DNA from 3 places in the Lelliottia sp. EB106-05-01-XG201 genome. Region 3 is predicted to be linked to each of the others. Evidence: predicted binding sites of a transcription regulator. Region 3 holds the regulator's gene; each other region holds the start of a gene.

Region 1 (7,062 bases), 1.2 Mb from region 3:
CAGTTTTTTCATGTTTATCCTCAACAGACTGTCTTCTTACGGGATTTTACGACGGGGGAGTGTCGTTAATGTGCCATTAATCCCCTTAGCAAGGCAAAGTATAATGCCCGCCAGATGGAAATTTTTGCATCATAAGTGCTTAACTATGCACTTGACGACCCAAAATGGTGCGCTTTTTGCACCATTTTGGATCCAACACATCCGAACACCCCGTCAGTGACGATTAATCACCGTATACGTTGAAGTCGAAATATTTCTTCGCCAGTTTGTCGTAGGTACCATCTTTGCGCAGTTCAGCAAAGGCTTTGTCGAAGGCCGCTTTCAGCTCTTTGTCGTCTTTACGCAGGCCAATTCCGGTGCCGTCACCGAAGTATTTTTTGTCTTTCACCGACGGACCGGCAAAGGCGAACTCTTTACCCGCAGGCTGTTTCAGGAAGCCTTCACTCGCCGCCACTTCGTCCTGGAATGCCGCATCCAGACGCCCTGCAGCCAGGTCAGAATAGATCAGATCCTGGTTCTGGTACGCGACCACATCGACGCCTTTTTCGCGCCAGTCGGCGTTAGCAAAACCTTCCTGCGTGGAGCCCTGCAGCACGCCAACGTGTTTGCCTTTCAGCGATTCGATCGTTGGCTGGATTGGGGAGCCTTTCGCCGCGATCAGACGGGAGTCCGCCGCGTAGAGCTTGTCAGAGAAGGCAATCTCCTGCTGACGTTTTTCAGTAATGGAGAGTGAAGAGATAATGGCATCGATTTTCTTGGCTTTCAGCGACGGGATTAACGCATCAAAATCGCTGCCCACCCATGTGCATTTCACCTGCATGCGCTTGCACATTTCATTTCCCAGATCGATATCAAAGCCGACGAAGTCGCCTTTCGCATCCTTGGACGAGAATGGCGCGTAAGTGGCGTCAGTACCGATACGCACTGTCTGAGGAAGTGCCGCATAGCTGCTCGCTGCCGCACTTAATCCCACCAGCAGAGACAGAGCCAGAACCGTCTTCTTCATACATTTACCCTCAAGTGTCGTGATTTTCTTATGGTTTATGTTGTGTGTTGTGTATCAGGCGTTCTCTTGCAGGTCTTATGCCATATTGCCGACGGGTCAAAAATTCGACGTTAAATATGTTAATAAAACGTTGCGATATTGCCTTAATAAGGAAAGATAGCAGGTCTGCCAAACGAACCGGAGAGGGAGAAAGGGAAAAAACGAATTAAATGTCGAGGATATGATCGCGGTTGCATAATTGCCCCGCAACGGGGCAACCAGGCTTATCATGCACCCAAAACGGGCAACGGGTTATGCGCCCTGCCAGCGGGCGAAGAGATCTTCCGGCAGGTCGATGTCAAACTGATCCAGTACGCGATTGACCGTCTGGTTGATCACGTCGTCCAGCGTTTGCGGGCGATGATAAAACGCCGGCACCGGCGGCATAATCACCGCGCCCAGCTCCGCCGCCTGGGTCATCAGGCGCAAATGGCCGAGATGCAGCGGCGTTTCACGCACGCAGAGCACCAGGGTGCGGCGCTCTTTCAGCACCACGTCGGCGGCGCGCGTCACCAGCGTGTCCGTATAGCTGTTCACGATGCCGGAGAGCGTTTTGATGGAGCACGGCAGGATAACCATCCCGGCGGTTTTAAACGAGCCAGAAGAGATGCTGGCGGCGATATCGCGGGCATCGTGCACCACGTCGGCCAGGGCCTGAACGTCGCGCAGGGAAAAATCGGTTTCGAGGGAGAGGGTCTGACGCGCCGCCTGGCTCATCACCAGATGGGTCTGGACATCCGCTACGTCGCGCAGCACTTCCAGCAGTCGTACGCCGTAAATGGCACCGCTGGCACCGGAGATCCCTACAATGAGTTGTTTCATGATTTCGCCCTTACTTGCATCTCGGGCAGACTTTGCAGGATTTTGCGGGGAGTTGCAAGTGAGGGCACCCGCCCTCACCAGCCGAAGACTTAGCCTTCGTTGTGCATCTCTAAGCTTTCGAGATCGTTTTGCATCTGCACGGCTTTCGCATCGTCGTTGCGCAGCGAGTCGAGATAGTCGAGATACTGCTGATCAACGTCTTTAGTCACGTAGATGCCGTTGAAGACCGAACACTCAAACTGCTGAATATCCGGGTTCTCGGCGCGTACGGCGTCAATCAGATCGCTCAGGTCCTGGAAAATCAGGCCGTCAGCGCCGATGATCTGGCGAATCTCATCCACTTCGCGACCGTGAGCAATCAGCTCGTTGGCGGTCGGCATGTCGATTCCGTAGACGTTCGGGAAGCGAATTTCCGGCGCAGCAGAGGCCAGATAGACCTTCTTCGCACCCGCTTCACGCGCCATCTCGATGATCTGCTCAGACGTGGTGCCGCGCACAATGGAGTCGTCCACCAGCAGCACGTTCTTATCGCGGAACTCAGCGCGGTTGGCGTTGAGCTTACGACGCACGGACTTACGACGCAGCTGCTGGCCCGGCATGATAAAAGTGCGGCCCACGTAGCGGTTCTTCACGAAGCCCTGACGGTACGGTTTACCCAGGATTCGTGCCATTTCCAGGGCGATATCGCAGGAGGTTTCCGGGATCGGGATGACCACGTCGATATCCAGATCGTCCCACTCACGGGCAATCTTCTCACCGAGCTTGGTGCCCATGTTCACACGCGCGCTGTACACGGAAATCTTGTCGATGAACGAGTCCGGACGGGCGAAGTACACATATTCGAACAGGCACGGATTGCTGACCGGGTTTTCCGCGCACTGGCGGGTAAACAGCTGGCCTTTTTCGGTGATGTAGACAGCTTCGCCCGGTGCGACGTCGCGCAGGAACTCAAAGCCCAGAGTATCCAGCGCTACGCTTTCGGAGGCGACCATGTACTCGGTACGGCCATCGCCCAGATCGCGTTTACCCAGCACCAGCGGACGGATGCCGTTAGGGTCGCGGAACGCCACCATACCGTGGCCGATAATCATCGCCACGCAGGCATACGCGCCACGGATCTGGCGGTTGGTCGCGGCAATGGCGGCAAAAATGTTGTCTGCTTCCAGCGGGTAATGGCGGAAGTTATCCAGCTCGCTGGCAAAGATATTGAGCAGGATTTCAGAATCAGAGGTGGTGTTAATGTGGCGACGCTTCTCTTCAAACAGCTTTTTACGCAGCTCGTGCGCGTTGGTCAGGTTGCCATTGTGGGCAAGCGTGATGCCATACGGAGAGTTGACGTAGAAAGGTTGTGCTTCAGAGGCGCTGGAACTGCCAGCAGTAGGATAACGAACGTGGCCAATCCCCATATTGCCCTGCAGGCGCTGCATATGGCGGGCTTCAAATACATCGTTGACCAGGCCATTCGCTTTGCGTAAACGGAAACAGTTGTTGGCATCAATGGTAATGATGCCTGCTGCATCCTGGCCACGGTGCTGAAGCACCGATAACGCGTCATAAATAGACTGGTTTACCGGCATGAAACCGGCGATACCGACAATACCGCACATTCGTCTTTTCCTCGTTAAGCCACATCTCAAAGTGATTACACTTTGGGCAAGAAACTCGACGAGCTTTGCAGATAGTCAAAGAACCATCTGATGATGAAGCTGAACTGTGGAATCAGCTGGGACTTGCTCCAGTCTTCGCTTTTTGAAAACCCGGTAAAGGTATCAAGGAAGAACAGAATCGCTGCCACGATCAGCGCGCCTCGCAGCGCACCAAAACAGATCCCCAGTACCCTGTCCGTTCCTGACAGACCGGTTTTCTCGACCAGCTGACCTATCACGTAGTTCACGATAGCGCCGACGAGAAGCGTCGCGACAAACAGCACCGCGATGGCGATTCCATTTCGGACCAGTTCATCTTCAAAGCCCGTGAACCAGACAGACAGGTAAGTGTAGTAATGACTGGCAACAAAGAAAGCACAACCCCATGTCACCAGCGATAACGCTTCACGAACAAAGCCACGGATCAGGCTAACCAGACAGGAAAAACCTATCACCGCAATGATGGCGTAATCAATCCAGACCATATGTGTCCCACGATTAAACGCCCTGTCATCCAGTTCGGGGCGAATTCTAACAGAAAAAGAAAACGTTTGCGTAGGGATTTCCTTCCCGCGCGTAAATAAAAAAGGCGCTGAAAAAATGCTCAACGCCGTCCGTTCTTTTGCCCCTCACCCCGGCCCTCTCCCCAAAGGGGCGAGGGAGAAAAGACCGCACCGATCAGTTCCCTCTCCCCTATGGGGAGAGGGTTAGGGTGAGGGCAGTAAGCGCCTATCAGTTCGCGCTATAATTCATCACCACACCGCTCAACCCGGAGATCTGCTTCAGCTCGCCAAGCGACCCTTTCAGCTTATCTTTCGAGGCATCCGGGCCGACCAGAATGCGGGTGATTTTACCCTGCACCGGCGTCGAAGGTGAAGTGTAAACCCGATATCCTGCCCCGCGGAGTTTACCCACCACTTCATTGACTTTATCGGCATTTTTCAACGCCCCAAGCTGCACCACGTACGCTTTCCCGGTCGGCGCAGGTTTCTCTTCCTGAACCGGTTTTTCCGGCGGCGCTTCTGCCGCAGCGGCAATCTGCTCGCTGGCTTTATCACGCTGTGGTTTCGGCTGGGGCTTGTCCGCCGGTTTCGCGGCAGGCTTAGGCTGCACGACCGGTTCCGGAACTGGGTCCAGTTCGCCGGTGTTGCTTGCCGTCAAACGAGAGGGATCGAGCGACGGTGCCGCCGCATCTCCGGCACGCACCTCTTCTGCCGCCCCTTCCGGAGGCTGAGCAGGCAGCGCCTGCGTGGCCGCAGGCAGCATGTCGGGCTCGTCGCGATCGCCGGGTTTCGGCACCAGCGGGATCGCCGCGAACTCATCCTGATAATGTTTTTTCTGCCCGTCGAGCAGTCCCGGGAGGATAATCACTCCCAGCGCAACCAGCACAATGGTTCCTGTTAAACGGTTCTGAAACTTACTTGCCACCGGTTCTCCCCGCCTCCATCACTTCCATGACATGCGCTACGGTGTGGAACGATCCACACACCAGCACGGTATCTTCAGGTTTAGCATCCGCCATCGCGGCGTGCCATGCCAGCGCCACGTTTTCATAAGCTTCGCCCTGCGCGAGATGTTCCATCAACTGTTCGGCAGACGCGCCCCGTGGGCCTTCCAGTGGAGCACAATACCAGCAATCGACGACACTCTCCATGCAGGGCAGCGTGCCAGCAATATCTTTATCATGAAGCATACCGATAACCGCCAGCACTCGCCCGGTTTTTGGCAGGGATTTGAGTCGTTCTGCGAGGTAGGCCGCGGCATGGGGATTGTGCGCCACGTCCAGGATCAGACGCGGAGACTCGCTGACAATCTGAAAACGTCCCGGCAGAAGCGCATTCTGAATACCGTCACGGATCGCCTGTTCGCTCACCGCCAGTCCACTGGCGCGAATGGCCGCCAGCGCGGTAGCGGCGTTCGGCTGCGGAACCTGCGGCAACGGCAGATTATCCAGCACGCCCTGAGCATCGCTAAAGCGCCAGCCCTCAGCCGACACCTCATACTGCCAGTCAACGCCGCGGCGCATCAGATGCGCCCCCTTCTCCTGCGCCACATCGGCGATGGTGTTCGGCATATCCGGCTCACCCACCACGGCAGGTTTGTTGGCGCGGAAAACGCCCGCTTTTTCGCGACCAATGCTTTCGCGGTCTGGCCCCAGCCAGTCCGTGTGATCCAGCGCGATGCTGGTCACGACGGCGACGTCGGCATCGACCATGTTAGTGGCGTCCAGGCGTCCGCCTAAACCGACTTCGAGGATCACCACGTCCAGCTGTGCCTGTTTGAACAGCCACAGGGCGGAGAGCGTCCCGTACTCAAAATAGGAGAGCGAAATCTCACCGCGCGCGGCTTCGATTTCCGCAAAAGAGGCGGTGTGCGCCGATTCCGGCAGCTCGGTATTCTGCACACGCACGCGCTCGGTGTAGCGCACCAGATGCGGAGAACTGTAAACACCCACCTTGTAACCGGCGGCCATCAGCATCGATTCGATGGTGCGGCAGGTTGTGCCTTTGCCGTTGGTTCCCGCCACGGTGAAGACGAACGGCGCGGGCTTGAGGACGTCTAAACGCGCAGCGACCTGGCTCACGCGGTCCAGTCCCATATCGATGGTTTTACTGTGGAGATTTTCCAGATAAGAAAGCCACGTGACCAGGGGTGACGTGGCTTGGGGAATCATTTGTTTTTCCATGATACGCACTTTCATTTTAGGTTAGAAAGCAAAAGGGCAGCGCCGTCTGGCCCTGCCCTTTTTGAGTTATCAGGCTTCGGGTTCCTGATGCGGCACGACCACGCCTTCACGCGGTTCGTCCGGACTTGGCGACGGCAGATTCATCAGCTTCGCCAGGATGCTTGCCAGTTTCAGGCGCATTTCCGGGCGGCGAACGATCATGTCGATAGCGCCTTTTTCGATCAGGAATTCACTGCGCTGGAAGCCCGGCGGCAGTTTCTCACGCACGGTCTGTTCGATAACGCGTGGACCGGCAAAGCCGATCAGCGCTTTCGGTTCAGCGATGTTCAGATCGCCCAGCATCGCAAAGCTCGCCGATACGCCGCCCATGGTAGGGTCGGTGAGAACGGAGATATACGGCAGACCGCGTTCCTGCATTTTGCCCAGCGCTGCAGAGGTTTTCGCCATCTGCATCAGTGACATCAGCGCTTCCTGCATACGTGCACCACCGGAGGCGGAGAAGCAGATCAGCGGGCAGTTGTCTTCCAGAGCCTGCTCAACGGCACGGATGAAACGCGCACCGACGACGGAACCCATTGAGCCGCCCATAAAGGAGAACTCAAAGGCCACAGCGACAACCGGCATCTCGTGCAGGGTGCCTTTCATCACGATCAGCGCGTCTTTCTCGCCGGTCTCTTTCTGAGCAGAAGCCAGTCTGTCTTTGTATTTCTTGGAGTCACGGAACTTCAGTACATCTTTTGGCTCAAGTTCGCTACCCAGTTCAACCATGGAACCTTCATCCAGCAGGCTATGCAGGCGATTACGCGCCGACATACGCATGTGGTGGTCACACTTCGGGCACACCTCAAGATTGCGTTCCAGCT
Region 2 (7,062 bases), 1.4 Mb from region 3:
GGAACGTCTTCAGTGGCTGGAATCTCAGCGTCATCAGTTTTTGCGTCACATCTCTCATGAACTGAAAACACCTCTCGCCAGTATGCGCGAAGGTACCGAATTGTTGGCCGACGAAGTGGCCGGGCCGCTGACCACCGAACAAAAAGAGATTGTCGAAATCCTGGATGACAGCAGCCGCAACTTGCAAAAGCTGATTGAACAACTGCTTGATTACAATCGCAAACTGGCCGACGGTGCCGTCGAACTGGAAAAAGTGGAGATAGAACCGCTGGTCGATATGGTGCTCTCCGCCCACAGCCTGCCTGCGCGAGCTAAAATGATGCATACCGAGCTGGATCTCCAGGAGCCAGTCTGTTTTGCCGAACCTATGCTATTAATGAGTGTGCTGGATAATCTTTATTCCAATGCGGTGCACTATGGTACTGAATCCGGTAACATTTATATTCGCAGTTTTACCCACAATTCACGGGTCTGTATTGACGTCGCCAACACCGGTAGTCCTATTCCGGATGACGAACAGAAGATGATTTTTGAGCCCTTTTTCCAGGGAAGTCATCAGCGAAAAGGTGCGGTAAAAGGGAGCGGTTTGGGCTTAAGCATTGCCCGCGATTGCATCAGGCGCATGCACGGGGAGTTGTACATCTCCCACGACGACCGCGCGGATGTCTGTTTTCGCATTGAGCTGCCCCTTGAGCCGGAAAAATCAATGAAATGAATCTAAGTCTGGTGAGTATGTCACACGTCTTTTTCCGCGCGTTTAGCGCGACGTTTTCCAGCAAAATTTTACGAATCGGTCTGCCATGCTTACTGCTGGCGGGCTGTGTGCCGCACACGCCAAAAAGCGCGATCAGCGATAAACAAGACGACAAATACCCTGAGCATCAGCTGGCGGATTTCCTGTCGACCGACTGCGATAACATCTGGCAGCTCAGCGGCCATGATGTCGAATCCAACCCGCTGTTCTGGCTGCGCGGCATGGATTGCGCCGAGCGTTTAGCCCCCGCCGTGGCCCGCGCGCAGGCTCATCAGTGGGCCGACGACACCTGGCAGGACACCTTCAAGCGCGGCATCCTGCTGGCTAATGCCAAAATCAATCCGGTTGAGCGTCGCAACAATACTTCGCGTATGGATGCGCTCAGCCCGCAGATCCCCGCGCAAATTCGCCCGCTGTATCAGCTGTGGCGCGACGGGCAGGTACTGCAGTTACAGCTCGCCGAAGAGCGTTCGCGCTACAGCAAGCTGCAACAGTCTGCGGACGGCGAACTGGATACCCTGCGCCAGCAGCAGCAATATTTACGCTCCCAGCTTGATACCACCACCCGCAAGCTGGAAAACCTGACGGATATTGAACGGCAGCTCTCCACCCGCAAGCCCTCCAGCAACTATTTGCCGGATAATACAAAAGGCACTGCGCAGCCCGCCAAATCGCCGGAGCAGGAGAGCGAGACGCCGAAACAAGAGGACGAGAAGCCATGACAAGCCGCAAACCTGCCCATCTCCTGCTGGTGGATGACGATCCCGGCCTGCTCAAGCTGCTGGGAATGCGTCTGGTCAGCGAAGGTTACAGCGTGGTCACCGCCGAAAGCGGCGCGGAAGGGCTGAAAGCGCTGGGCCGTGAGAAGGTCGATCTGGTGATAAGCGATCTGCGCATGGACGAGATGGACGGGATGCAGCTGTTTGTCGAAATCCAGAAGCTGCAGCCGGGCATGCCGGTGATTATCCTCACCGCTCACGGCTCAATCCCGGATGCGGTCGCCGCCACCCAGCAGGGCGTATTCAGCTTCCTGACCAAACCGGTGGACAAAGACGCGCTTTATAAAGCTATTGACGATGCGCTGGAACACTCCGCCCCGTCGGTGGATGAGAAGTGGCGCGAATCGATTGTCACGCGCAGCCCTATAATGCTGCGCCTGCTGGAGCAGGCGCGGATGGTCGCCCAGTCGGACGTCAGCCTGCTGATCAACGGCCAGAGCGGGACCGGGAAAGAGATTCTGGCCCAGGCGATCCACAACGCCAGCCCGCGCAGTAAAAATGCCTTTATCGCCATCAACTGCGGCGCGCTGCCGGAGCAACTGCTGGAATCGGAACTCTTTGGCCATGCGCGCGGAGCCTTTACCGGCGCGGTCAGCAGCCGGGAAGGGCTGTTCCAGGCGGCAGAAGGCGGCACGCTGTTCCTCGATGAGATTGGTGACATGCCCGCGCCGCTGCAGGTGAAGTTGCTGCGCGTGTTGCAGGAGCGCAAAGTGCGCCCGCTCGGCAGTAACCGGGATATCGACATCAACGTGCGCATCATTTCCGCAACGCACCGCGATCTGCCGAAAGCGATGGAGCGCAAAGAGTTCCGCGAAGATCTCTACTATCGCCTCAACGTCGTGAACCTGAAAATCCCCGCACTCGCCGAGCGTTCAGAAGATATTCCGCTGCTGGCAAACCATCTGCTGCGTCAGTCGGCCGATCGGCATAAACCTTTCGTACGCGCGTTTTCAACCGATGCGATGAAACGTCTGATGACCGCCAGCTGGCCGGGCAACGTGCGTCAGCTGGTGAACGTGATCGAGCAGTGCGTGGCGCTCACCTCTTCGCCGGTGATCAGCGATGCGCTGGTGGACCAGGCGCTGGAGGGCGAAAACACGGCGCTGCCGACCTTCGTCGAAGCGCGTAACCAGTTCGAGCTCAACTATCTGCGCAAGCTGCTGCAGATCACCAAAGGCAACGTCACCCACGCCGCGCGCATGGCCGGACGTAACCGCACCGAGTTCTACAAACTGCTGTCGCGCCACGAGCTGGAAGCGAACGATTTTAAAGAGTAGTACCGCAAAATTTGACTGACTATGATACTGTGAGCAATCGATTACGAGGCTACAGACAGGCGAGCGTTTAAGGACCCACCATGAAAAAGATTGATGCGATTATTAAACCTTTCAAACTGGATGATGTGCGTGAAGCGCTGGCGGAAGTCGGTATCACCGGGATGACAGTCACCGAAGTGAAAGGCTTTGGTCGCCAGAAAGGTCATACCGAGTTGTACCGTGGCGCAGAGTACATGGTGGATTTCCTGCCGAAAGTGAAAATCGAAATTGTGGTGACCGACGATATCGTGGATACCTGCGTGGATACCATTATCCGCACGGCGCAGACCGGTAAAATCGGTGACGGCAAGATCTTCGTCTTTGATGTGGCGCGCGTGATCCGTATTCGTACGGGTGAAGAAGACGACGCGGCGATTTAACCCTTAGCTCCGTTGTGATTGCCGGGTGGCGGCTTCGCCTTACCCGGCCTACAAAATCTCAGCGAGTAGGCCGGGTAAGCGCAGCGCCACCCGGCTTTGTTTGGCTTACAGAACCTTATGCGGACCAAAGCATTCGTAATGAATCTGCTCTGCATTCACACCCAGCTCAACCAACTGACCCGCTGCAAACTGCATAAACCCGACCGGACCGCAAAGATAAAACTGCATCGCCGGATCGCTGAACAACCCTTCCTGAGTCCGTAAATCCATCAGCCCTGCGCTATCAAACCGGTCTCCGCTTTCAGGCTGATTAAACCAGACGTGAGACGCGAAGCGCGGCAGCGTGGCACCCAGCGTTTTCACTTCGTCAGCAAAAGCATGTACCTGGCCGTTTTGTGCCGCGTGGAACCAGTTAACCTGCGCACTGTGGTTTGACGCCGCGAGGGTATCCAGCATCGCCAGCATCGGCGTTTGTCCGACACCCGCTGAGATCAGCGTCACCGGCGTATTCGTTTCCACCGCCATAAAGAAATCACCCGCCGGAGCCGCCAGATGCACCACATCACCAACGCTGGCGTGGTTATGCAACCAGTTAGAGACCTGACCGCCGTCTTCACGTTTCACCGCAATGCGATAGCCTTTGCCGTTCGCTTGACGAGTCAGAGAATATTGACGAATTTCCTGATGCGGGAAGCCTTCAGGCTTCAGCCACACGCCGAGATACTGGCCCGGCTGATAATCCGCGACCGGCTGCCCGTCGACCGGCTCAAATTCAAAGCTGGTGATAAGCGCGCTGCGTGGGGTCTTCTCCACGATACGGAACGCGCGCGTGCCTTCCCAGCCGCCGTTTTTTGTGGCGTGCTCGCTGTAGATCTGCGCTTCACGATTGATAAACACGCCGGCCAGCACGCCGTAGGCTTTACCCCAGGCGTCCAGCACGTCCTGACCCGGGCTGAACATCTCGTCCAGCGTCGCCAGCAGATGGCCGCCGACGATGTCATATTGCTCGGGCTGAATCTGGAAGCTGGTATGCTTCTGGGCGATTTTCTCAACGGCAGGCAGCAGCGCAGCCAGATTTTCAATATTGCTGGCATAGGCGGCGATGGCGTTAAACAGGGCTTCGCGCTGATCGCCGTTGCGCTGGTTGCTCATGTTGAAAATCTCTTTGAGCTCCGGATTATGCGCAAACATACGATCGTAAAAATGGGCGGTGAGTTTAGGGCCGGTTTCGACCAGCAGGGGAATGGTGGCTTTCACTGTAGCGATGGTTTGAGCGTCTAACATAGCAACTTCCTTTGACGGTTATTTTAATGATGTATTTTAAATGCATCTTATAAAAAATAACCCTGTGTTGTAAATGGTTCTTTGCATCATGAAATAGTTGCATCACAAACCTGAAAAGAAATCCATTGAAAAGCACGAGGTCTTTATTCCTCAAACCCTTGCGTGGCGTGGAGGTAAACGTTTGCGTAAAATCCTTTGTCAAGACCTGTTATCGCAACACTATTCGGTTATACTGTTGCCCGTCGTCTATCAGGACAGCCTTTTTTAGGCCAAATTTTATTGTTAGCTGAGTCAGGAGATGCGGATGTTAAAGCGTGAAATGAACATTGCCGATTATGATGCCGAACTGTGGCAGGCTATGGAGCAGGAAAAAGTACGTCAGGAAGAGCACATCGAACTGATCGCCTCCGAGAACTACACCAGCCCGCGCGTGATGCAGGCGCAGGGTTCTCAGCTGACCAACAAATATGCAGAAGGTTACCCGGGCAAGCGCTACTACGGCGGTTGCGAATACGTTGATATCGTTGAACAACTGGCGATTGACCGTGCAAAAGAGCTGTTCGGCGCAGACTACGCTAACGTTCAGCCGCACTCTGGTTCTCAGGCTAACTTCGCGGTCTACACCGCGCTGCTGCAGCCGGGCGATACCGTTCTCGGTATGAACCTGGCGCAGGGTGGCCACCTGACTCACGGTTCCCCGGTTAACTTCTCCGGCAAACTGTACAACATCATCCCTTACGGTATTGATGAGTCCGGCAAAATTGACTACGAAGACATGGCGAAGCAGGCGCAGACCCACAAACCGAAGATGATCATCGGTGGTTTCTCTGCTTACTCCGGCGTGGTTGACTGGGCAAAAATGCGTGAAATCGCAGACAGCATCGGCGCATACCTGTTCGTGGATATGGCACACGTTGCTGGTCTTATCGCGGCAGGCGTTTACCCGAACCCGGTTCCACACGCGCACGTCGTGACCACCACCACCCACAAAACCCTGGCGGGTCCGCGCGGCGGCCTGATCCTGGCGAAAGGCGGTGACGAAGATCTGTATAAGAAACTGAACTCTGCCGTGTTCCCAAGCGCACAGGGCGGCCCGCTGATGCACGTAATCGCGGCCAAAGCAGTGGCGCTGAAAGAAGCGATGGAGCCAGAGTTCAAAGTCTACCAGCAGCAGGTTGCCAAAAACGCCAAAGCAATGGTGGAAGTGTTCCTGAACCGCGGCTACAAAGTGGTTTCTGGCGGCACTGAGAACCACCTGTTCCTGCTGGATCTGGTGGACAAAAACCTGACCGGTAAAGAAGCTGATGCCGCGCTGGGTCGTGCTAACATCACCGTCAACAAAAACAGCGTTCCAAACGATCCGAAGAGCCCGTTTGTGACCTCCGGTATCCGTATTGGTTCTCCGGCTGTGACTCGCCGCGGTTTCAAAGAAGCCGAAGTGAAAGAGCTGGCTGGCTGGATGTGTGATGTTCTCGACAACATCAACGACGAAGCTGTGATCGAACGTATCAAAGGTAAAGTGCTGGATATCTGCGCACGTTTCCCTGTGTACGCGTAAGTTATTGCTTCAATTAAAAAAGGCCGCGTAAGCGGCCTTTTTTATTGTCTGCGAATGTAGGCCCGATAAGCGAAGCGCCATCGGGCAGGGTTTTACCGACGGTCAATCGATATCGCCCCCGGCCCGGTTACCGCCAGTAACAGAAACGCCCCGGCAATACTGACGTTCTTGTAGAAGTTAATCATGTTCGGCATCACCGCATCGCCGCTCATATCCCAGTAATGGTGACCAATCACCGCCGTCCCCAGCGTATAGAAGACGAATAACACCGCCAGCGGTCGGGTAAAGAATCCGAGCACAATCAAAATCGCGGCGGGCACTTCCATGATCACCGCAATAATCGCCGCCAGCATCGGCATCGGTGCGCCGAGGGACGTCATATATTGCACCGTTCCATCAAACCCGGTCATTTTCGGAATACCAAAAATAATAAACAACACAACAACCGCGATACGTGCAATCAGCAGAACCAGCGAGCGGGACTGACCGAAATCGAAATAGCGTAGAGTGTTCATGGCAGGCTCGTTATTGAGGGGGCATATTTTAAAGCTAATACACAACTCGTGAAATCGCCATTCGTGTTTTGATCCCGAATCAGACAAATGAGTGATTTTAATTCCTGAGACTGCGGCATTGCATACGGGAGGTGTGTAAAATCCGCTTTTTTCTTTGGTAAGGGAATACACATGCATTGCATTGAATGTCAGCAGCAGGAAGCCAATAAAGGGTCAGGGCTTTGCGACCCGTGTGAACGTGTTTTTTTGAAGCAAATTAATGGATTTCTGTATCTTCCCGCTGCGGGATTAACGATTAACCTCGGCCTGTTACTCTTAGGCGTGCTAGGGATTATCGCGGCGATGATCGGTGTCTGGCCCTATGCCAACAGGATAAACTGGTTTGATGCTGGCTATATGGCCTTGACGATACTTCACTTCGTGATAACCGTATGTGCAAGCTGGTGCTTTTTTAAAAAGAAAAAACATACTCGCAT
Region 3 (7,062 bases):
AGGCATTCAGGTAATAGCTGAACATCCGTTTGAAGCGTTCCGAATAGTTATCAGCAATTTCCGGCCATGAGGCGATAAAACGAGAATGCCAGGCCATCAGGGTCGTGTCGTAGTCCGCGCCAAAGTTGTGCCAGTCTTCGACAATAAAATGCGACTCGCTGGCATCGGCAATCTGGCGAACTGAGGGCAGGCAGCCGTTCGGGAAGATGTATTTGTTGATCCACGGGTCAACGGAATGATCCGTCTTTTTGGAACCGATGGTGTGCAGCAAGAAAAGGCCTTCCGGTTTCAGGTTGCGGTCGGCAACCGTGAAATAGGTGCTGTAATTCTTCGGACCGACGTGCTCGAACATCCCCACGGAGACGATACGGTCAAACTGGTCGTCGAGATCGCGATAGTCCTGCAGCAGAATAGTCACATCCAGACCCGCACAGCGCTCCTGCGCCAGCTTCTGCTGCTCGGCGGAAATGGTCACGCCGACAACGCTCACGCCGTAATTTTTCGCCATGTAATAAGCCAGTCCGCCCCAGCCGCAGCCGATATCCAAAACCCGCATGCCGGGCTGAAGCTGCAGTTTTTCGCAGATTAAACGCAGCTTGGCCTGCTGTGCATCTTCAAGGGTGGTGGCGTCTTTCCAGTAGGCGCAGGAATATTGCATGAACGGGTCAAGCATGCGGCTGAAAAGATCGTTTCCGAGATCGTAATGCTCTTTCCCGACAATCCACGCCCGCTTTTTACTTTGCAGATTGAGCAATCGCGCAGAGGCGATACGTAGGGTGTCTTTCAGGCGGTGAGGGAGCTGGTTTTCCAGCCCGGCGCGCAGAACGTTATGGAAAAACATATCCAGCCGCTCGCAATCCCACCAGCCGTCCATGTAGCTCTCGCCCAGACCGAGCGAACCTTCCTGCAGAACGCGTTTGAAAAAATCGGGGTGTTTTACCTGAATATCGGATGGGGCAGACCCGTTAATCGCGACGCCCGCCCGACTCAGTAATTCATTGACGATCCGAAACCAGTCATTGTCCCGGACATTGACTTCTTCTATACACGATGAACTCATAGCTTCTCCATCACCTGCTGTGATCAGAACCTTCAAACAGCGTAGCCGTTTTTTATGGTTTGTGAGAAATCCCACGGTTTTTCCGCGAGGCTAATATCCGACGTAGAACAGAGGAAGGGAGATAACCCTTACCGAAAGGCCTTCCATGGTAAAACGGGAGCACTCCGGCTCCCGTTAACACATAATATTTATCGTATTTGTGTGAAGCAAATTTAGTATAGGCTGCAAAAAACGGTGATTCAACCGAAAGTTATTAGCAGCCTAATCACTAAAATGTCACATAATTGCTGGCGCGATTATGCTTGTGCCGTTTCGCTTACCCGATCTTTCGCTGAGGCCTGCATGCGATAGCCCAGCGCGGCGAGAACCACGGTCGCCAGCATCACGCTGGTGGTGGTCATCAGCGGGGTGGCGATGAGCGCCGAAACAATCAGGCTTGCCAGGAAGCACAGACCCAGCTGCAGCGTGTTTTGCAGCGCCGCTGCACGCCCCGTCGCATGCGGGAACGGACGCAGCGCCTGCGCCACCACGATAGGATAGATCGCACCGTTCGCCACGGCCATCACACAGAACGGGATCAGAATCTCCGTCAGCCCGACGTCTGGAATAAAGCCAACGGCCCAGGTCCCAATCACACTCACCGCGAAGAGCACCAGCAGCCACGGCAGCATCTGCTGTCCCTGCCATTTTTGCAGCGCCGCGCGGCAGCCATAACCGCCGACCAGGAAGGCGATGGTTTGCGGGACATAGCTCAGACCAATCACCGCCGGGCTGTAGCCCATATCGTGCAGAATAAACGGCGAACCGGTCAGCCACGCAAAGAAGCTGGCGGAACAGGCGGCGTAGACCAGCACGTTGCCGCGATAGGCGCGGGAGCGCAGCAGGGAGAGGAAGGTGACGCGATTATCCGTCGTTTCAGCCGGTTTGGCTGGCGCCGGTTTCAGCGCGAAGGCCGGTAACATCAGCACCAGGGTGATGATAAACAGGGTGGCGAAGATTGCCTGCCAGTCAAAATGCACCAGGATCCAGCTGCCGAGCAGCGGGGCCAGGGCCGGAGAAAGACCGACCAGCGGCATGATGGTGGCAAAAATGCGGTTCACGCGTGAAGCGGGATAGTAGTCCGTGACCAGCGCCTGCCAGGTCACCGCCGCGGCACACACGCCGAATGCCTGGATAAAACGCAGTACCAGAAGCCAGGTCGCATCGCGCACCCAGAGCATGCCCAGACAGCCGACGGCAAAAATCGCCAGACCTAAGAGTAAAATCGGTTTACGACCGTAGCGGTCGGAGAGCGGCCCCCACAGCAGCTGCGCGAAGGCAAAACCGGCGAGGAACAGGCTCAGGCTGGCGCTGATGGCGGCGGCTGGGGTCTGTAAATCCGCCTGCATCGCGGCAAACGCGGGCAGGTACATGTCGGTGGCCAGGAAGCCCAGCACGCTTAAGCCGCCGAGCCAGACCAGGAATCCTTTGTTGGGTTGCATTGTTTTTATTTCCTAAAGAGGGCGGGTATTCACTGGCGCAGAGTGTAGGGAGTGCAAACTGCCTTGTGAAACGCTAATATTTGGTGGTTGCATTCAAAAATTTTGCAGGCAAAAAATGTGGTCTGAATATTCCTTAGAAGTGGTTGATGCGGTTGCGCGCAACGGCAGCTTTAGCGGCGCGGCCCAGGAACTGCACCGCGTTCCGTCTGCGGTAAGCTATACCGTGCGTCAGCTTGAAGAGTGGCTGGCGGTTCCGCTGTTTGAGCGCCGCCACCGCGACGTCGTCCTGACGCCTGCGGGCGTCTGGTTTTTGAAAGAAGGGCGATCTGTTATCAAAAAAATGATGATCACCCGCGAGCAGTGTCAGCAGATTGCCAACGGCTGGCGCGGCCATCTCGCCATTGCGGTGGATAACATCGTCAAACCGGAACGCACCCGCCAGATGGTGGTCGATTTTTACCGCCACTTCTCGGACGTGGAGCTGCGCGTGTCCCAGGAGGTGTTCAACGGCGTGTGGGATGCGCTCTCTGACGGCAGGGTGGAGATGGCGATCGGTGCCACGCAGGCGATCCCGGTGGGCGGACGTTATGCCTTTCGCGATATGGGAGCCCTGAGCTGGACCTGCGTCGTGGCGCGCGATCATCCCCTCGCCGCTATTGAAGGCCCGTTGAGCGATGACACGTTGCGCAACTGGCCGTCGCTGGTGCTGGAAGATACGTCCCGATCGCTGCCAAAACGCATCACCTGGCTGCTGGATAACCAGCGGCGGGTGGTGGCCCCTGACTGGGAAACCTCGGCGACCTGTCTTTCCGCAGGGCTGTGCGTCGGGATGGTGCCGGTGCATTTCGCGCGTCCGCGTATCGATCGCGGTGAGTGGGTGGCCTTAACGCTGGAAAACCCGTTCCCGGATGCGGCCTGTTGCCTGACCTGGCAGCAAAACGATATGTCACCGGCCCTGGCGTGGCTGCTGGAGTATCTGGGGGATAGCGAAACGCTGAACAGAGAGTGGCTGAAGGAGCCGGAATAACCGGCCCCTCAGAGGTGATTAACGGCGGTAGTCGCGGAACGGACCGTCGGCGACGGAGCGGCGCTCAATCAGGCGCGGGTGGACTTCAATCGACTGCGACTCTTCGCGTTTGCTGACGATGCGGTCCATCAGCATGTTGAAGGCCGTTTCACCCAGCGAGTCTTTCGGCTGGTGAATGGTCGTCAGCGCCGGGGTGAAGTAGCGGGCGTTGCGCACGTTATCGTACCCGATCACAGAAATGTCCTGCGGGACGCGCAAACCGAGTTCGTCGGCTGCGCAAAGCGCGCCCATCGCCATAATATCGCCGCCGATAAAGACCGCGGTCGGGCGATGTGACTGGGAGACAATCTGCTGCATCGCGCGATAGCCGGACTCCGGCTCGAAGTCGCCCTGCACGATCCAGTTTTCCGGCACCGTGATCAGCGCTTCTTCCATCGCTTTCATGAAACCAGCCAGACGGCCTGCGCCGGTGTTGCGCTCCAGCGGACCCGGGATCACGCCGATTTCGCGGTGGCCGCGTTCAATCAGGTAACGGCCCGCCATGTAGCCGCCTTCGAAGGCGTTGTCGTTCACGGAGTCGGTGAAATCGGCGCGGGTATCGCCCCAGTCCATCACCACCATCGGGATGTGACGGTACTCTTCCAGCATGGAGAGCACGGATTCCGGGTATTCAGAACACATCACCAGCAGGCCATCGACGCGCTTTTGCGCCATCATCGACAGGTAAGCGCGCTGCTTTTCCTGGCTGTTCCAGGCGTTGCCAAGGATCAGGGTGTAGCCCTTCTGGAAGCAGTTTTTCTCAACGGCTTCGATGATCTCCGCGAAATAGGCGGCTTCGCTGCTGGTCGCCAGCAGGCCGATCGATTTGGTGTGGTTCACTTTCAGGCTGCGCGCCACGGCACTCGGGGAGTAGTGCAGCTCTTTGATGGCAGCCCATACGGCGTTGCGCGTCTCTTCCGCAACAAAACGCGTTTTGTTAATTACATGTGATACGGTTGTAGTGGAAACGTTTGCGCGTTTCGCCACATCTTTAATTGTTGCCATTACATGTCACTCCAGACCATATCTTAAACTCCTGAAATACTTAAAGGTAAACGTTTGCCTTCTCTCACCCTTATCTCGCAATGTGAATTGCGATACGCCGGGAAAACGACTCAGAACGTCAGGAGGGGGTCAGTGGCCGGTACGCTTATAAATTTAGCGTGGAATTTTGTCTTATCTTGATGAAAAGGGGAAGAGCAAAAACGGTTATCAGTCTAAATCCAGGAAGATTTTTGGGGTAAACTGTGTAAAAATGAGCAAGCTCACTTTTCGTAAGGTGATTAAAAGGAGAAAAATTGATGAGTACCGATCTGAAGTTTTCGCTGACCACGACCGTTATTGTGCTGGCTTTGATTGTTGCAGCAGGTCTGACCGCAGCCCTGCACTGATTTAAGCGAGGGAGAGTTCTCTCCCTCGTCTCCTCTCCCTGATTGTTACCCATCCTGCAAAAATCTTTTGCTAATTTGTTAACTTCTCATTTTTTGTGATTGATGTCATGCTTTTGCCATCTTAGTCCCGTGTCGCGCGATGACGACGACACGGCATCCGGAGTTAACAATGAAAATCAATTTTCCCCTGCTGGCCCTGGCGATTGGCGCTTTTGGCATCGGCACCACCGAGTTTTCCCCGATGGGGCTGCTGCCCGTCATTGCTAAAGGCGTGGACGTCTCCATTCCAGCGGCGGGGATGCTCATCAGCGCCTATGCAATTGGTGTGATGATCGGTGCGCCGCTCATGACGCTATTGCTCTCCCATCGCGCCCGCCGCAATGCGCTGATCTTCCTGATGGCGATTTTTACCCTCGGCAACGTGCTGTCGGCGATTGCGCCGGATTACACGACGCTGCTGCTGTCGCGCATTCTGACCAGCCTGAACCATGGCGCGTTCTTTGGCTTAGGCTCAGTGGTGGCCGCGAGCGTGGTGCCAAAACATAAACAGGCGAGCGCGGTGGCGACGATGTTTATGGGCCTGACCATCGCCAACATTGGCGGCGTTCCGGCGGCGACCTGGCTCGGGGAAGTGATTGGCTGGCGAATGTCGTTCCTGGCGACCGCCGGGCTGGGCGTGGTGGCGATGATCGCGCTGTTCTTCTCCCTGCCGAAAGGCGAGGCGGGCGAGCGCCCGGACGTGCGCAAAGAGCTGTCGGTGCTGGTGCGCCCGCAGGTGCTGTCTGCCCTGTTAACGACGGTGCTCGGCGCAGGCGCGATGTTCACGCTCTACACCTATATCTCTCCCGTGCTGCATGACATTACCCACGCGACGCCGCTGTTTGTGACGGCGATGCTGGTCCTGATCGGCGTTGGCTTCTCACTCGGGAACTATCTCGGCGGCAAGCTGGCGGATCGCTCGGTTACCGGTACGCTGAAAGGCTTCTTAACCCTGCTGATTGTGATTATGCTCGCCATTCCCTGGCTGGCGCGTAACGAATTCGGGGCGGCCATTGCGATGGTGGTGTGGGGCGCGGCGACCTTTGCGGTGGTTCCGCCGTTGCAGATGCGCGTGATGCGTGTGGCACACGAAGCGCCGGGTCTGTCGTCGTCCGTGAATATCGGCGCGTTTAATCTCGGTAATGCGCTCGGCGCGGCAGCGGGTGGGGCGGTGATTTCGGGCGGGCTGGGATACAGCTTTGTCCCGGTGATGGGGGCGATTATTGCGGCTCTTGGTCTGCTGCTGGTTCTCACATCCGGTCGCAAACAGCCGGAACCGGCCAGCGTGACGGAATAAACCAAAAACGCAGAAGGGCAAAACCCTTCTGCGTGTCTCTTACGCGGCGAAGTTCTTCGCCACAAATTCCCAGTTAACCAGCGCCCAGAAGTGCTCAAGGTAGTTCGGGCGAGCGTTACGGTAATCGATATAGTAAGCGTGCTCCCACACATCGACGGTCATCAGCGGTTTCGCGCTGGTGGTCAGTGGGGTGCCTGCGTTAGAGGTGGAAACGATAGCCAGTTTGCCATCAGCCTCTTTCACCAGCCACGTCCAGCCAGAACCGAAGTTCTTGATTGCGGCGTCAGTAAACTTCGCTTTGAAATCTGCAAAGCTGCCAAACGCGGCATTGATCGCTGCAGCCAGTTCACCGGTCGGTTCGCCACCGGCGTTCGGGGCCAGGCAGTGCCAGTAGAACGTGTGGTTCCAGACCTGAGCCGCGTTGTTGAACACGCCACCTTCAGAGCTACGCACGATCTCTTCCAGCGTTTTGCCTTCAAACGCAGTGCCTTTCACCAGATTGTTCAGGTTAGTGACATAGGTCTGATGGTGTTTGCCGTAGTGATACTCCAGGGTTTCCGCGGAAATGTGCGGAGCCAGGGCGTCTTTTGCATACGGTAATGCAGGTAATTCGAACGACATTGCTTCTCTCCTTATTATAGTGTTGCACGCCAATAACCCTATTGAGTGCATGGATAGAGTAGCAAATTGAAAGGGTATGCAAAAGAGGAACTTACCCTGCCGACGGC

The links. The regulator PurR, encoded in region 3, represses purine synthesis genes. The targets are predictions, from matches to a motif close to CANGCAAACGTTTGCNTG.
Region 1: cvpA (colicin V production protein) is a predicted target of PurR. The motif match lies at 4,054-4,071, and genes of this name have one in related genera.
Region 2: glyA (serine hydroxymethyltransferase) is a predicted target of PurR. The motif match lies at 4,684-4,701, and genes of this name have one in related genera.

Annotation. Positions count from the first base shown of each region.
Region 1 is NZ_JBYTDV010000001.1:1,456,611-1,463,672, reverse strand. It holds gene hisJ (histidine ABC transporter substrate-binding protein HisJ) at 1-12, opposite strand, end outside; gene argT (lysine/arginine/ornithine ABC transporter substrate-binding protein ArgT) at 224-1,006, opposite strand; gene AC3WS9_RS06855 (UbiX family flavin prenyltransferase) at 1,298-1,867, opposite strand; gene purF (amidophosphoribosyltransferase) at 1,957-3,474, opposite strand; gene cvpA (colicin V production protein) at 3,510-3,998, opposite strand; gene dedD (cell division protein DedD) at 4,246-4,941, opposite strand; gene folC (bifunctional tetrahydrofolate synthase/dihydrofolate synthase) at 4,931-6,199, opposite strand; gene accD (acetyl-CoA carboxylase, carboxyltransferase subunit beta) at 6,269-7,062, opposite strand, start outside.
Region 2 is NZ_JBYTDV010000001.1:1,275,903-1,282,964, forward strand. It holds gene qseE (two component system sensor histidine kinase QseE/GlrK) at 1-715, shown strand, start outside; gene qseG (two-component system QseEF-associated lipoprotein QseG) at 712-1,476, shown strand; gene glrR (two-component system response regulator GlrR) at 1,473-2,810, shown strand; gene glnB (nitrogen regulatory protein P-II) at 2,891-3,229, shown strand; gene hmpA (NO-inducible flavohemoprotein) at 3,335-4,513, opposite strand; gene glyA (serine hydroxymethyltransferase) at 4,818-6,071, shown strand; gene AC3WS9_RS06030 (DoxX family protein) at 6,164-6,586, opposite strand; gene AC3WS9_RS06035 (DUF2569 domain-containing protein) at 6,758-7,062, shown strand, end outside.
Region 3 is NZ_JBYTDV010000001.1:2,641,584-2,648,645, reverse strand. It holds gene cfa (cyclopropane fatty acyl phospholipid synthase) at 1-1,060, opposite strand, end outside; gene punC (purine nucleoside transporter PunC) at 1,357-2,541, opposite strand; gene punR (DNA-binding transcriptional activator PunR) at 2,657-3,568, shown strand; gene purR (HTH-type transcriptional repressor PurR) at 3,587-4,612, opposite strand; gene cydH (cytochrome bd-I oxidase subunit CydH) at 4,909-4,998, shown strand; gene AC3WS9_RS12445 (MFS transporter) at 5,168-6,334, shown strand; gene sodB (superoxide dismutase [Fe]) at 6,374-6,955, opposite strand.